Regions from separate parts of the Sphingobium sp. ZW T5_29 genome, predicted to be linked through region 1. Evidence: riboswitches for the same ligand, from Rfam matches in the RefSeq annotation. Region 1 holds a riboswitch; each other region holds the start of a gene.
What was found. A riboswitch is a leader RNA that binds a small molecule or an ion and turns the genes downstream of it on or off. The one in region 1 is predicted to bind cobalamin.
Positions count from the first base shown of each region.

Region 1 (5,287 bases):
CTCGACCGCGCGGCGCAGCTTGGCAAGGTTGCGGCCGATCTTCATCACCACCAACGCATTGGTGTCATGAATGCGCCGCGCCAACTCATCCTCCGGCAGGGTCGCCATCAGCACGGTCAGCACATCGTCGCCCCAACTGATCGGCGTGCCGCTGGCCGTCCATGCGCCCGACATGCCTGTAATGCCAGGCACGATGCGCACCGGCGCATGGGCCGCCAGGCGGCTGTGCAGGTGCATGAAACTGCCGTAGAAAAACGGATCGCCCTCACACAGGACGACCACATCTTCCCCTTGCGCCGCCAGCCCGTGCAGATGCGCTGCGCAATCGGCATAAAAGGGCGACAGACGGGCATTGTAACGGGGATCGGAAAAGGGGATTTCGGTCGTCACCGGATATTCCATCGCATATTCGACGGCATCCGCGCGCAACATGCCCTCCACGATCCGGCGGGCATGGCCGGGCCGCCCCGCCTTGCGGAAATAGGCGATGTGGCGCGCCTCGCGGATCAGCCGGTCGGCCCGCACGCTCATCAAATCCTGCGCGCCGGGGCCTAAGCCCACGCCATGGATAGTGCCGCTCATTCGGCGGCGCTCGCAATTGCGTTGACCGCCGCGACCGTGATCGCACTGCCGCCCAGTCGGCCTTCCACGATACAACAAGGCACGGGCTGCACCTGCCACAGCGCCTCTTTCGATTCCGCCGCGCCGACGAAGCCGACCGGACAGCCGATGATCGCCGCCGGGCGCGGACAGGCGGGGTCTTCCAGCATGTTGAGCAGGTGGAACAGCGCGGTCGGCGCATTGCCTATGGCGACCAGCGCACCCGCCAGATGCGGTCGCCACAATTCCAACGCGGCGGCGGATCGCGTGTTTGACATCGCACGGGCAAGGCCGGGCACGTCTGGATCGTGCAGCGTGCAGATGATGAGGTTGGCGGCTGGCAGGCGCGCGCGCGTGATTCCTTCGGACACCATGCGGGCGTCGCAAAGAATAGGCGCGCCTGCCTCCAGCGCCGCGATGGCGGCTTTGGCAAAGCTGGGCGAAAAGCGGATATGGGTTTCCAGGCTGACCAGCCCCGCCGCATGGATCATCCGCACGGCGATGCGTTCGTCCTCGCGTGAAAGGTGCGACAGGTCCGCCTCCGCGCGGATGGTGCGGAAGGATTGGCGATAAATGGCCGCTCCATCGGTTTCATAGACATGCGGCATCAATTTGCTCCGAACAGGGCGATGATCTGAAGGGGGTTCAGCCCGGCGCGCACCGGCGGCGCACCGGCATGAGCATTCAACGCCAGGTCGAAAGCGCCGTCTCGCCCCGTCAGGACGGTAGCGGCCTGCGCCGGACGTGCGCAGCCCTTGGCGCAGCCTGAAACATGCAGGTCGGCGACATGTGGAGCCAGCCGCGCTGCAAGATCGCGGGTGTTGACACTCGCCTGGGGACAGGCGGGCGCGCCGGGGCATGCACAGGTGCGTAGCAGGGGGTCGGCGGGATCGTCGGACGGCCCGTCGTCCCCTTCCAATATCAGGCCGCGCCAGGGGGTCAGGCGCACGCCATATGTCTTTTCACTCATCGCCATGCGCAGGTTGTCGGCTTCGACGCGGCCAAATGGCGCGCCACTGAACCGACCAGGGCTGGCGGCGATGACGGCGGCGGCATCGCGGGGCGGAGCAGGCCGCCGGTCGGCGCATTGGGGCAGCGGCGCGGCATGGCGGGCCATGCGCCCGACCTGTCCGCCGCCGCTCGCGACGAACCATCGGGTGATCGCGATGATGTCATCGACCGCGCTTTCGGCGCTCGTCGCCGTGCCGCAGTCCCGGCCGTCGGCGCGCAGGATCGACGCGCCCGCGCCATCCCGCTCGATGCGAAAATCCGCCGGGCTGTGCGTCAAGGCCGGGGTGGAACCGGCATCGATGGCAAAGCCGACCTTGGGCGGCAGGGCGGGCAATTCGCGCATCCGGTCGATCAGCGCCAAAGCGATGGTTTCCGTGTCGTCGCCGGGGGTCCAGTCGGGGTTCAGGATCACCGGGGCATGGGTCTCTCCCGCGCCGTCAGGATCGATCAGCCCGACCTCCGCCAGCGCGTGCGCCAACGGCGGATGGTCGCAATCGCGCACCCCACGGATTTGCAGCCCGGCCCGATTGGTCAGGTCGATATGGCCGTTGCCAAAACGCAGCGCGGCGTCGCACAGGGCGAGTGTCTGGGCGCGGGTCATCCGCCCCAGACGCGGCCGCACGCGGACCAACAGCCCATCGCCCGCCATCATCGGTTGCCACGCGCTGGGGCACCAACCCCGCACCACGGCACGGGGCGGTTGATCGGCGAACGCGCGCCGTGATCGGTCCTGCACTTTTCCAGCCCTCCAGACGCCAAGCAACGATGGCGACGGCGTACCGGCGTGGCGGACAGCCGCACGCCAGCACAGCCGCAGCCGCGCAAAAATTTCGTCGCTCAAACGGAGAACCGAGCCGTGACCATCCCCTGGATCATGGCAAGAGCGACCTTTGCGTCGGCAGGTCTCCTGGCTTGCGGGTCAATGCAGGGACACGGGCCTTCCCGGATTTCTCCAGTGGCTGATCACCTGTCAGGCGATCGTCCGTATCTCGCTCACCGCTCACAGTTGCAGGGACAGCCACGGATTAGGGAGCAAGCTCCCGCACCGCGTTCCCAATTAAGCCCCCGAAGGGACACCGACGCGATCGATGGACCGGCTAACCGATCCGCTTCGCCTCATAGGGCGATCGTCGGGCAAAGGAAAGGGGGATGGGCCGCGCTGTCTTGCGTCCGTCCTGCCGCCCCACTAGTCCCTTGCCAGATAAGGATAAGGGAGAGAGAGATGACAGAACTCAGCTTCGACACGACGAGCCGGTTTCTGGAAACCGCAAATGGTCGGCTACATTATCATGAAGCAGGGTCGGGTCCGGCTCTCTTGCTGCTCCACGGATCCGGTCCCGGCGTAACCGGCTGGGCCAATTTCGCAGGCAATCTGCCTCTCTTTGCGCGTCATTTCCGCACCATCATCCTCGACGCGCCCGGCTATGGGAAAAGCGATCCAGTCGATGGCGATCCCGTTACCGTGGCGCGCGATGCGGTCTTGGCGCTTATGGACGGCCTGCGCATTGATCGCGCCCACGTCATCGGCAACAGCTATGGCGGAATTGTGGGCGGTCACCTGGCCGCGGCACACCCGGATCGCGTACTGCGCTATATTACCATTGGCGGCATCGGGTTCAACATCACATCGACCTTCCCCAATGAAGGGCTGACGCGGCTGGTCGATTTCATCGAAAATCCCACCCGTGACAATATCGTCGCTTGGCTGGAATCCATGGTCTTCGACAAATCGATCATCACTGATGAATTGATCGACATGCGGTACAAGGCGGCGCTGGAACCGGTGACGATGGCCAGCAGCCGCAAAATGTACACGCGCTCAGCCCTTGATTTCATCGCCCAGTCGATGACCGGCCCCGCGGTTTCGCAGCGGATTGACTATCTGGGCCGGATACAGGCGCCGACGCTGATCACCTGGGGCCGCGATGACAAGGTCAGCCCTCTGGACGGCGCTTTATTGCCCATGCGCGTGATCCCGAACGCGGAATTGCACGTCTTCCCCCGATGCGGCCATTGGGCGATGATCGAATGCAAGGAACGGTTCGAAACGCTGGCGCTGGGCTTCCTGCTCGGTGGCGGGGATTAGGGCATCGGGCGGAAAAGTGGGAACCGGTGTTCCGCGAAAAGCGATGCGACAACAAAGATATAGCCCGGGCAGCGCAACAACAAGGCCGCGATTTATGATATCTATTTGTTATTACAGCATTTTTATGATGGGTCCACCTTCCGTCGTTGTGCGCGATGCTTTCGTCTAACGCCTCACGACTACCGAATGCCAGTCGGTGCGCTGTTCCCAGCCGCGCCGCTCCAGTTCCGGCACATCTTCCTCGCTCATCGCCTTGCCCAGGCACAGCAGGCCCAGGCATTCCCAGCCCTTGGGAATATCAAGCATCGCGTCCACGCGGTCGGACTCCAGGATCGACACCCAACCCATGCCGATGCCGCGCGTGCGCGCCGCCAGCCATAATGTGTGGACCGCCATGACGCAGCTGTAACGGCGCGCTTCGGGCATCGTGACCGCGCCCAGATGATGGCCGGTCTCGGTGCCCTCGTCGCAATAGACCGCGAACAGTATCGGCGCTTCGCGAAGGCCGTGCAGTTTCAAGCTGCGATACAGCCGGTCCTGCTCGCCCTGATATTCCTTGCCGGCTTCACCGACCTGAGCGTCGACATGGGCGGCCAGCCGCTCGCGCAGAGCAGGCATGTCGATCCGCACGAAACGCCACGGCTGGGACAGGCCGACCGACGGCGCGCGATGCGCCATGCTGATCAGCCATTCGACATCGGCTTCATTGATGGGGTCGGTCAGGAAATGGCGAACATCCCGCCGCGCCCGCACCAACGCCTCGAACCGCGCGCTGTCGATGGGGGTGATGGCGGGGCCGCTCATGGTTAATATTCAATCCCCGCCTGCGCCTTCACACCCGACCGGAAGGGGTGTTTCACCAACGTCATTTCCGTGACTAAATCCGCTGCTTCAATCAGGGTTTCGGGCGCATTGCGACCGGTGATGATGACATGCTTCATTTCATCACGCGCCCTCACGGCTTCCAAAACCTCTTCCAAAGGCAAATAGTCGTAGCGCAGGGCAATATTGAGCTCATCTGCCAGCACCATATCATAGGACGGGTCGGCGATCATCCTCTTCACCTCATTCCACGCAGTTCGGGTCAGCGCTATGTCACGCTCACGATCCTGCGTGTTCCAGGTAAAACCTTCGCCCATCGGCTTAAAGTCCACCTGTTCGGGGAAAGCATCGAACACCGCCTTCTCCCCGGTCGTCATTGCGCCCTTCACAAATTGGACGACACCGACCCTCCTGCCATGGCCGATCGCGCGGACGACCATGCCCAGCGCAGCCGTCGTCTTGCCCTTGCCTTTGCCAGTATGGACGATCAGCAGTCCCTTTTCCTGTGTTTTGGTCGCCATGATCTTGCCATGAGCGGCCTGCTTTTTTTTCATCTTTTCGGCATGTTGTTCGGGGGTGCGTTCGATCATGGTTGGGCTTCCTTGAGTTGGGACAAAAGCATGGCGGCGCTGTTGGACCGGGGCCGCCACAGCCCCCGGTCTAGCGCTTCGTGCAAGCGAGAGGCTGTTTCGCGAAGGGCGGCGGAATTGGCTTGCGCCATGAAGGTGCGGACATCGTCATCTTCGATAAAGGCGGCGTGGACGGCGT
Region 1 is NZ_JBJDRM010000011.1:91,439-96,725, reverse strand. It holds gene cobI (precorrin-2 C(20)-methyltransferase) at 1-582, opposite strand, end outside; gene ACI3KQ_RS11145 (precorrin-8X methylmutase) at 579-1,208, opposite strand; gene ACI3KQ_RS11140 (cobalamin biosynthesis protein CobG) at 1,208-2,263, opposite strand; cobalamin riboswitch at 2,491-2,707, opposite strand; gene ACI3KQ_RS11135 (alpha/beta fold hydrolase) at 2,834-3,697, shown strand; gene bluB (5,6-dimethylbenzimidazole synthase) at 3,863-4,501, opposite strand; gene cobO (cob(I)yrinic acid a,c-diamide adenosyltransferase) at 4,504-5,109, opposite strand; gene cobN (cobaltochelatase subunit CobN) at 5,106-5,287, opposite strand, start outside.

Region 2 (5,287 bases), on a different contig from region 1:
CTGCCCCGGCCAAAGCGCGGCGGCGTGGCGGCCTATTATCAACGGCGCGGCTATATGACCGGCACCGGCACGCTGGTCGATGAACTGATGCGGCGGGCGGGATTGGTCAACCTCGCGGCGAAACTTGGCAAGCCCGCGCTGGCGCAAGTGCCGCTGGAACAGATGATCGCGGCCAGGCCCGACTATCTGATCGTGGAAGAAGGCAGCGAGGCGATCGTCGATCAGGGGACGGAGATGCTGCACCATCCCGTACTGCGATCCATCCCCCGCATCCGCGTACCGCAATCCTGGACGGTATGCGGCGGTCCCGCCTATGTGCAGGCCGCGCGCAGCATCGTGGCGCAGGCGGATGCTGCGCCGAAGCGCTGAGGGGCAAACACTCACGCCCGCCCCTCTTGCCATAGTTCAGAAGCGGACACGCACGCCGCCATAGGCCGACCGGCCGTAGGTGCCATAACCATAGGCGGTGGCGTATTCCTGATCGAACAGATTGTCGATGCGGCCATAGATTTCCAGATTGTCGGTGATCGGGAAAGACGCGCGAATGTCGGCGACTGCATAGCCGTCGATCTGGATCCGGTTGCGCGTGACTGGATCCAGGTCGACGCTATCGCTGACCATCGTCACGGTAGCGCCAGTCGAAAGGCCAAAGGACCAGACATAGTCGACCGATGTGCTGACGGCGTTGGCAGCACGGCGCAGCAGACGCTCGCCACGGGTCGCGCTGCCCGGCGAACGGTCCCGCGCATCGACATAGCTGTAGGCGGCGGTGAAGGTCAGCGCATCGACGGGCCGCAGCGTCAGCGTCGTTTCCACACCCTTGGCGCGGGTACGATCCAGATTGCCGTAAGTGAAAGTTGTATTGTCGTAATTCAGCTGGTCCCGCGTGTCGCGCCAGAAGCCAGTGACCGACAGCACCGCTCGGTCACTCCCCAGATTCTGGTCGATGCCGATGTCGTAGCTTTTCGAACGTTCCGGTTTCAGGTTCGGATTGCCGCTGAACGTGTCGTAAAGCTGATAGAGCGACGGCGCCTTGAACCCTTCGCCATAGCTCATGCGAAAATTGGTCGCGCCACCATTTGGGGTGTAGTTGGCGTTCGCGCCAAAAGTCGTGGCGCCGCCGAACTGGCTATGATCGTCCTGCCGCACGCCTGCGGTCATGGACAACCCTTCGACCGGCTTCACGATGGCCAGGGCATAAACGCTGTCGATGTTGGCGCGATGGCTTTCCCGCGAACCAAAACCGAAAAACTCATAATCAGGCCGTTCATGCTCATAGCCCAGCAGCAGCTTCACTTCATCGATGGGCTGATAGACGCTCTCATATTCAAAACGCAGGTTCGTACCCGAATAACCAAAGTCCGGGGCGTTGCCGCGCAGGAAATAATAGTCGCGGTCCTGCTGATACCAGGTCACGGCTGCCCTGTTGGTCAGCTTGCCATCGAACAGCGCGAAGTTAAGACCGGCATAGCCGATATATTGGCTGGACCTGGCAGCATCGGGGCTATCGGTCGGCGCGCCGAAGAAGCTGTCATAGTCAAGATCGCCGTGAATATAATAGCCGCGCAGGTCCAGGCTCACATCATCGGTAAAGGCGATCTTCAGCCGGGCATTGCCGGTGATATTTTCATAGCCATCCTTTTCCGAGCCGCCGAAATCGGGAGCAACGGCGGAAATGCCGTCGGTGCGGAAATAGGCAACACCCACGCCGCCCGACAGGATGCCGCTGGCGCCCGACACATCCGCCTTGGCATTCAGCGTATCGGCATAGCCATAGTCGACCGATGCCTTGCCGCCAAAGCCTTCGCCTGGAATGCCGGTCATGATGTTGACGACGCCGCCGATCGCCTGGCTGCCATAGGCGATGGAATTGGAACCGCGCAGCACTTCGATCCGCCGGATGTTGCCGACCAGCAGATTGCCGAAATCATATTGATCGCCAATGCCGCTGGGGTCGTTGACCTTCACACCGTCGATCAACACCAGGGTCTGCGTCGTTTCCGCGCCACGCAGCGACACGCTGGTGACATTGCCCAGGCTGCCCGTGCGATTGAAGCGAACACCCGGCGTTGTCATCAGCAGATCGACAACGCTGACATTCTGGCGCGTTTCGATCGTCTTTTCGTCGATCACCGTCACCGCCTGCCCGACTTCGTCGGTCGGCTGCGCAATGCCCAGCGCGGTGACGACGATTTCGTCAGCGTCTTCGGCAAGCGCTGGGGTGGCGGCGAGCAGCGCCAGCAGTGAAATTCCGGTCCTGATCATGTTCTTGTCTTCCCTGAGCGTCATGCGACATGAGCCCAGGGCCTCCGCATAAGCGGCCAGTGCGCGGAAAAGAGAGACGCCAGCCCCGTCACGCGCACCGATGCGGCCCTGCGCCGCTTCGTCGCTCAGACGGAAAACCGTGCCTGGGCCGATCCCTGGACCCAAGGCAAGAGCGACCATGCGCCGGCAGGTTTCCTGGCTCGCGGGTCGTCGCGGCGATGCACGGGCCTTCCCGGACTTTCACGCCCAGTGGCCGGTCGCCCTCGCCTCCCCCTTATTGAAGGTCGCGGGTTCCCCTGTGCATCGCGCTCGCCGCTTACAGTTGCAGGGGCAGCTGCGGATTTGGACGGATGAACCGTCCACACCGCATTCCCTTTCCAGCGCGATCTTCGTGAACAGTTGCCCACTCACGCCGCGCGCCATAGGGGAAGTTGAGGGTTCTGCCAAGGAGTGGATAATGCGATTGCTGGGCGCGGTGCTGGCCGGAGGGCGATCCAGCCGGTTTGGGAGCGACAAGGCCATGGCGCTGATGCCGGATGGGCGCATGCTGATCGACCATGCGGTGGCGGCGATTGCCCCCCATGTGGAGGCGGTGGTGGTCTGCGGACGGGCGGTCGAGGGGCTGACCAGCCTATCCGACCGGCCCGCGCCGGACATGGGGCCGCTGGGCGGGCTGAATGCGGCGCTGCATTATGCGCGGGACGAAGGCTATGACGCGGTGCTGACGACGGGGTGCGACATGCCGGTCTGTCCCAAGGCTCTGGTGGAGGCGCTGGCGGGAGAAGGCGCTGCGGTGTTGAAGGGGCAGCAACTTGCCGGTTTCTGGCCTGCCGGGCTTGCGGATGAACTGGACGCGCATCTGGCTGAGGAGAATAGCCGGTCGATATATGGCTGGCTGGAGCGGATCGGCGCGCGGATCGTGAAGCGGGCGGACATCGTCCTGCCGAATATCAATCGACCGCAGGATATTGCGGGATTGCCAAAGAACTAGCCACTCCGTGCTCCTGCGAAAGCAGGAGCCCAGTTCTAACGGCGCAAATGGGCTCCTGCCTTCGCAGGAACACCTAGTTACATCATCAGAACAGCAAACCCACGGGCTCCACCGGTCTGAACCTGCCGATACCCCTTACCTTCCTTCCAACTAAGGCAGGGGCATCGACAGGCTCAAGGCAAAGATGTGGAGGGCAAGTTCAAACCTGTAGGACGACGCTCGTGGCGGTCTCCACAGGCATGGCCGTGCCCGCCACCGCTTCACCAATCAGAAGCAGAGTCGGATCTTCATCGCTGATCGTGGCCACCAGGAAGGCAAGCGCCGACAGCTTGCCCCGGATCAGGCGTTCGGTGGGCAGCGATACATTGACCGCCACCATCACCGGCGTTTCGGGATCGCGCCCGGCGCCGATCAATTGGCGGCTGATCTCGCCAGCAGCGGCGCGGCCCATATAGATGCCGAGCGTGCCGCCGGGACGGGCGAGCGTTTCCCAGTCGAGCTTTAGCGGCTCACCAGCTTTCAGATGCGCGGTCACCAGTGTCAGGCCGCGCGCCTTCCCGCGCAGGGTGAGCGAAGCGTTGCCGCTTGCCGCCGCCGCGCTGGCGGTGGTGATGCCGGGGCAGATGTGGAACCGGATGCCGTCTGCGGCCAGATGCTCCATCTCCTCGGACGAGCGGCCGAAAACCGATGGATCGCCACCTTTCAGGCGAACGACGCGCTTGCCTGCCTTTGCGGCGGCGAGGAGGAGGTCATTGATGCTTTCCTGCGCCTTGCTGTGGCGGCCGGAACGCTTGCCGACGCTGACCCGCTCGACACCAGCCGGGATCAAGTCGAGGACGCCGGGGCCGACCAGCGCATCATAAAAGACGATCTCGGCCGCAGCGATCAGCTTTTCGGCCTTCCGGGTGAGCAGGTCCGGGTCGCCCGGCCCTGCGCCGACCAGCCAGACTTCACCAGGGGCGATCAACTCATTCGGCTGCATGGAGCGTCTCCTGCGGGATTTGGGCGAGGATGTTGGCGAGCGCGGGGCGGCAGGACCCGCAATTGGTGCCAGCGCCGATCGCCTTACCGATGGCGGGCACGTCGACCAGGCTCTGGTCGCGGATGGCGGCGACGATCTGGTTGAGGCCGATGTCGAAGCAGACGCAGATGGTCGGCCCCTTGTCGGGCTGGCTGCCGGGGCCGCGCGCCGCGAGAACGGACGCCCCCACCTCTTCGGCTTCAAGCTGGCCGATAAGCCAGTCGCGCGAGGGGAGCAGGCCGGTGCGGGTGACGAAGAGGACGCCTGCCAGCTTGCCCTCCTTGATGATCGCGACGCGGCGGGTGCCGCGCGACATGTCGACGGCTTCGACACGGTCGCCTTTGGGCAGGCAGGCTTCGAGGCGGGCGGGATCGCCATTGCCCGCGACTTCGTAGAGCGCGCCGCCCGGCACGGTGACCTTTGTCGCCCACAGGCAGGGAACCTTGGCGGGCTGCTCACCGCGCAGGATGAGGAAGCCCTTCCACTCGGTCGCGACCTTCTCGATGCTGGCGGGCGTCGATTTGAAGCCCGGCTGACCGGAATGGGGATCGACGAGCGGACGGGGCAGCAGGCCGGTGCGGCCGCCGGTCGAGACCTGATCGGTCCAGTGGATCGGGGTGAAAATTTCGCCGACCCGCTGGCCTTCGTTCAGGCTCACGCGGAAGATGCTGTTGCCCTGCGCGGTCTGGACGCGCGCCAGATCGCCGTCGCAAATGCCAAGCTCCTCGGCATCCTGCGGGTGGATATCGACCAGCGGCTCCTCGCGATGACGGGCGAGCTTCGCCGAAAGGCCGGTGCGCGTCATCGTGTGCCATTGGTCGCGATAACGGCCGGTGTTGAGCGTCATCGGCCACTGTTGGAGCGGCTGCTGAAGATCCATCTGCTTTGTCAGCACCAGCCGCGCCTTGCCATCAGGGGTGGAGAAGCGACCATCCGCGAAGGGCTTGTCGCCGCCCCAGCGGAAGGGTTCCATCGCCTCATAGGCGTCATTCCCGATGGTCGCCTGCGCG
Region 2 is NZ_JBJDRM010000007.1:84,947-90,233, reverse strand. It holds gene ACI3KQ_RS07755 (ABC transporter substrate-binding protein) at 1-369, shown strand, start outside; gene ACI3KQ_RS07750 (TonB-dependent receptor plug domain-containing protein) at 406-2,265, opposite strand; cobalamin riboswitch at 2,433-2,700, opposite strand; gene ACI3KQ_RS07745 (molybdenum cofactor guanylyltransferase) at 2,723-3,256, shown strand; gene cobA (uroporphyrinogen-III C-methyltransferase) at 3,456-4,238, opposite strand; gene ACI3KQ_RS07735 (molybdopterin-dependent oxidoreductase) at 4,225-5,287, opposite strand, start outside.
Region 2: linked by a shared signal. The riboswitch ahead of ACI3KQ_RS07750 (TonB-dependent receptor plug domain-containing protein) and the one ahead of ACI3KQ_RS11140 (cobalamin biosynthesis protein CobG) in region 1 are both predicted to bind cobalamin.

Region 3 (5,287 bases), on a different contig from region 1:
TCGGTGCAGATCGCGACGATGTCATCCAACGCTTCGGAACTTCTGACGCTTGCGGTGCTCGCCTCGGCAGGCGTCGCGCTTTGATTTTGACGGGAACAGGCACGTGGCAATGACGGAAATAGCGGCGATCGATAGTGCAACCTTCCGCCGCGTGCTCGGCCATTATCCGACCGGCGTCTGCGTCGTGACGGCCATGGACCAGGGCGCCCCCGTCGCCATGGTGGTTGGTTCCTTCACCTCGGTCTCGCTGGACCCGCCGCTCGTCGCCTTTTTCCCTGCCAGGACGTCCACCAGCTGGCCGTTGATCGAACGAGCGGGGAAATTCTGCGTCAATGTGCTGGGTAGCGACCAGAGGCCGCTCTGCCAGCAGCTTTCCGGCAAGGGGGAGGACAGGTTTTCCGGCGTGACGCACCGTGCCTCGGCCAATGGCTCCCCCATCCTGGACGGGGTGGTCGCCTGGATCGACTGCACGCTGGACGCGGTCCATGAAGTGGGCGACCATTATATCGCCGTCGGGCGCGTCATGGCGCTGGAGGCGGGAACGCCGGGTAAACCGCTGCTATTCTTCCAGGGCGGCTATGGGGAATTCAATCCGCTGGTCTGATCTGTCGCCCCGTTTCTTCTTTCGGGGCGCAGTTACCGCTCCTTAAACCGCACCGCTTAGGGTGCGGAATCATGTTGGACGATAACCCCTCTACCGCCCTGTTGATCACCGTCGACACGGAACTGTCCGCCTTGCTGCATCAGCGGGGGATAAGCCTGGATGATAATATCCGCAGCTCGATCTGGGGGGACGCGCATGGCGGCAGCTACGGAATCGGCTGGCAGATGGACCGGTTGGAAGAATATGGGCTGAAAGGCGTCTTCTTCCTCGACCCCATGCCCGCGCTGGTGTTCGGGCCCGATTTCCTTAAGCCCATCGTTTCCGCGATCGTTCAGCGGGGGCATGAAGTGCAGCTGCATATCCATAGCGAATGGCTGGCCGACGCGGCCTGTTCCCCGGTTCAGGGGCGGACAGGACGCAATATCGGCGACTTTTCGCTCGATGATCAGCTGATCCTTTTGCACATGGCCCGAACATGGCTCGAAGCCGCGGGCGCGCCAACGATCAACGCCTTCCGCGCGGGCAATTTCGGCGCGAATGACGATACGCTGCGCGCTCTGGCGCAGCTGGGCATCGCCTGGGACAGCAGCGTCAATCCGGCCTATCACCGACATGGCTGCCGCATCACCGGCGCGCGCGCCCTGGCGGGGATCACGCGCCAGCTGGGCGTGCTGGAAGCGCCGGTGAGCGGCATCATCGACTGCCCCGGCAGCTTCCGCCCCGCCCAGCTATGCGCCATGTCCGCTGGCGAAATGCGCGCAGGCCTCAGGCATGCGGTGCAGGACAGGCATGGCGCTTTCATTGCGCTGACCCACAGTTTCGAAATGCTGTCACGCGACCGGCGACGGCCCAACCATGGGGTCATGCGGCGCTTCACCGCCTTGTGCCGGGAAGCTGTACGCCTACCCACCGTCCGCAGCGCCGGATTCCACGACCTGCCACCTGAATTGGCGGATAAAGGGGCCGAACCGACGCTCCTCCCTGCAAACCGCATGCGCACCGCCATGCGCCGGGCTCAGCAGATCTGGGGCACCTGGCGCTATGAACGGCGCCTCGTCCCCGCCTGAGGCGAAGGGTCTGCGTCGGTGGCTGCGGGCATGTCCAGGCCCCGTCGATCTGACCTTGCATAGTAAAATTCGGAAATATAAGGAGCCTTGTCCATTCCGCATCCGATGGGTGCGGGAAGGATCAAGATCGCGTCGGTTCCCCGGCAACGGGGATGAAAAGGGAATGCGGTGCGGGCTGCGCAAGTGGCCCAATTCCGCGGCTGTCCCTGCAACTGTAAGTGGCGAGCGCGATATACATGTGCGGACGGCATTCACGCCCTTCCGCCAGCCACTGGGCCGGACGCTAAATCCTGCGAGGCCTGGGAAGGCCGTATATCAAGCGATGACCCATGAGCCAGGAGACCTGCCGGCGTCTGGTCGCTCTTGCCTTGGTCCAGGGGATGGCCGCGGCACGGTGAACTCCGTCTGAGCGACGACCGAGCGGCTGGGGCCGCATCGGAAGCCGTGTCGGTCGCCCCTGGCGTCCGGCCGATGTCGGCTGCCGACCGTTCGTGAACGGCACGCCCCTGCTGAACGTCGCAAGACGCCGACGGGGTATATATATGACCAGACTATATTCGGCTGCTGCTGCGGCCATTGCTTATGCCGTGCCTGTCCTTGCCGGGGCGGCGACACCCGATGCCACGCCCGAAGCGGAAAGCGCCGCGATCATCGTAACCGGCGCGGTGGAAACGCCGCGGCTCGACACCAGGGTGGAAGGGGCCAGCCGCCTTGGCCTCACCCCACTGGAAACGCCCGCGAGCGTGGAAACGATCGACGGCGATGCGATCCGGTTGCGCGGCGACCTCACCATTCAGGATGCCGCCGCCCGCGCCACCGGCATTGTCAACACATCGGGCGTCTTTGGATATGGCCTCTCCAGCCGTGGCTTCACCGGGCAGAATTCGGTGATGACGCTGTATGACGGCATGCGCATGTACAATAATACGCTGACCTTCCCGGCCGATCCGTGGATGGCGCAAAGCGTTGAGATACTTCGCGGCCCCGCCTCCGTGCTTTATGGCGAAGGGGCGATCGGCGGCGCCGTCAACGTGGTGCGCAAGCAGCCGTCCGATGAAATGACGGTCAGCGGTCGCATCGGCGTGGCATCCTATGACAGCCTGAATGTCGCGGCTGGCGCGGGCGGCCCCCTGACCGACGGCCTCAGCTTTCGCGCGGACGCAAGCTATCGCCGGTCGGAAGGATGGATGGACCGCGGCGATTCCGACGCATTCGCCGTGGCTGGCGCGATAAAGCTGCAACTCGCGCCCGACCTTGCCGTCACATTGTCGCATGATCACAGCAAGCAACGCCCGCGCACATGGTTCGGCACGCCGCTGGTGGATGACAGGCTGGACCCGTCCTTGCGTCGCAAAAACTATAATGTGTCGGACGCGCAGTTGCGCTTTCGCGACGACTGGACCCAGGCAAAGATCGATTGGGACGCTTCGGACGGCTTGACGTTGCACGCCACCCTCTATCGCCTGACCGCCAATAAATATTGGAAGAATGCCGAACGTCTGACCTTCATACCCGAAACCGGCACGACGCCCGCGCAGGTTCGCCAGTCTAGCTTCCTTGAACTATATCATATCCAGAAACAGACCGGGGCCAGGGTCAGCGCCAATCTGCGCCATGACCTGGGCAGCGTCGAAAATCAGATGGTGCTGGGCTTCGATCTCAACCGCATCAGCTATGCCAATGTCAGCAATTCGGGCAATGACGCGATCCGCTTCGTGGATGTGGACGGGGTCAGCCTTGGCACCTTCATCCATCAACCCGGCGCACCGACCAGGCCGCGCTACACCAACCGGATCCGCCAATATTCGATCTTCGCCGAAGACCGGATCAGGTTCAGCGATCATTTCTCGCTGGTGGGCGGAATCCGCTACGACCGCCCGGAAATCACCAAGACCGATCATGTGACCCCGGCCAACAATTTCACGTCGACGCCCGATGCGGTCACATGGCGCGCCGGGGCGGTCTATAATCCCGTGCCGACCCTGTCCTTTTACGCGCAATATGCAACGGCTGCCGACCCGGTCGGCGCGCTGGTGTCCACCAGCACCGTCCAGAGCAGCTTCGACCTGTCGACTGGCCGCCAATATGAGGCCGGGATCAAGCATATTTTCTGGGGATCGCGCGGCCAATGGACCCTGGCCGTCTATGATATCGTCAAGCGAAAGCTGCTGACATCCGATCCGCTGATCCCGACGCTGCAGGTGCAGGTGGGCCAGCAATCGTCCAGGGGCGTCGAAGCATCGCTGTCGCTGGAGCCGCTGGACGGGCTGAGCATCTCCCTGAACGCCGCCCTGTTGCGCGCGCGTTACGACGACTTTAATGAATCGGTAGGCGGCGCGCTGTTCGATCGCACTGGCAATCGCCCGACCAATGTGGCGGCAAACAGCGCCAACGCCTTTGTGAGTTGGGAATTCGCCAGGGGCTGGATCGCCGACGGCGGCGTCAGCCATGTCGGTCGGCGGTTTCAGGACGCCGCCAACAGCCGCGTCGTCCCCGCCTATACCCTGACGGACATAGGCGTGCGGTGGCAACTGGTGCCGGGGGCCAGCCTTGCCCTGCGCATGCGCAATGTCTTCAACGAAACCTACGCGCGCGCCACCTATGGCATGACGCAATGGGTGCTGGGCGATCCGCGCACGGTGGAAGCGACGCTGCATGTCGGCTTCTGACCTTGGACGAGTGGCGGGGCGGGGACCATCGGTTCCCGCCTCCGCGCCGCTCTGGAAGATGGTCAAGCGCTGGCTTTATATCTTTCATCGCTGGACAGGCATCGTCCTGTGCCTGTTCTTCGCCATCTGGTTTCTGTCAGGGCTGGTGATGCTCTATGTCTCCTTCCCGTCCTTCCGCGCGGCGGAGCGGGTGGCGACCGCAGCGCCGATCGACTGGGGGCAAGTGCATGTCGGTCCCGATCAGGCCCTGGCGCGCCTCAAAGAACCGCAGTTCCCCGCAAAAATGCGGCTCGGCATGACAGGCGGAGAGCCGGTCTATCGCTTTGCCACCGAAGCGGGCAGGCGGGCGGTCTCGGCAAGAACCGGTCGGGAAATCCACGGCATCGACGCATCGCACGCCCGGCAGATCGCCGGGACCCTTGTCGGCGCGGCCAGTCTTTCCGTCGATCCGGTCGACCATGACCAATGGGTCGTCACCCGGCATTATAAGGCGATGGCTCCCTTCTGGCGGGTGCGGCTGGCCGACGCGGCGGCGACCGACGTCTATGTTAGCCAGAAGACCGGCGAGGTGGTGCAGAACACGACCTCGCATGAGCGTTTCTGGAACTGGCTGGGCGCGGTGCCGCACTGGATCTATTTCGAAGCGCTCCGCCTGTTCCAGGAACCCTGGCGACAGACCGTCTTGTGGACATCGGGCATCGGCATGTTGGGCGCGGTCGCTGGCTTCTGGATCGGCTGGATGCGCGTCCGCCTGGCCCGGCGGTACAAGTCCGGGTCGGTCAGTCCCTATCGCGGCTGGATGAAATGGCATCATGTCGTCGGGCTGTTCGGCGGGATTTTCCTCATCTGTTGGGTGTTCAGCGGCTGGCTGTCCATGAGTCCCTGGGGCGGACTGCGTGACAAGGCGCGCGATGTAGCCAGCCTCTATGCTGGCGCGCGCAACAGCT
Region 3 is NZ_JBJDRM010000003.1:181,690-186,976, reverse strand. It holds gene ACI3KQ_RS03480 (NADP-dependent malic enzyme) at 1-84, shown strand, start outside; gene ACI3KQ_RS03475 (flavin reductase family protein) at 110-604, shown strand; gene ACI3KQ_RS03470 (hypothetical protein) at 676-1,671, shown strand; cobalamin riboswitch at 1,788-2,037, shown strand; gene ACI3KQ_RS03465 (TonB-dependent receptor) at 2,214-4,340, shown strand; gene ACI3KQ_RS03460 (PepSY domain-containing protein) at 4,327-5,287, shown strand, end outside.
Region 3: linked by a shared signal. The riboswitch ahead of ACI3KQ_RS03465 (TonB-dependent receptor) and the one ahead of ACI3KQ_RS11140 (cobalamin biosynthesis protein CobG) in region 1 are both predicted to bind cobalamin.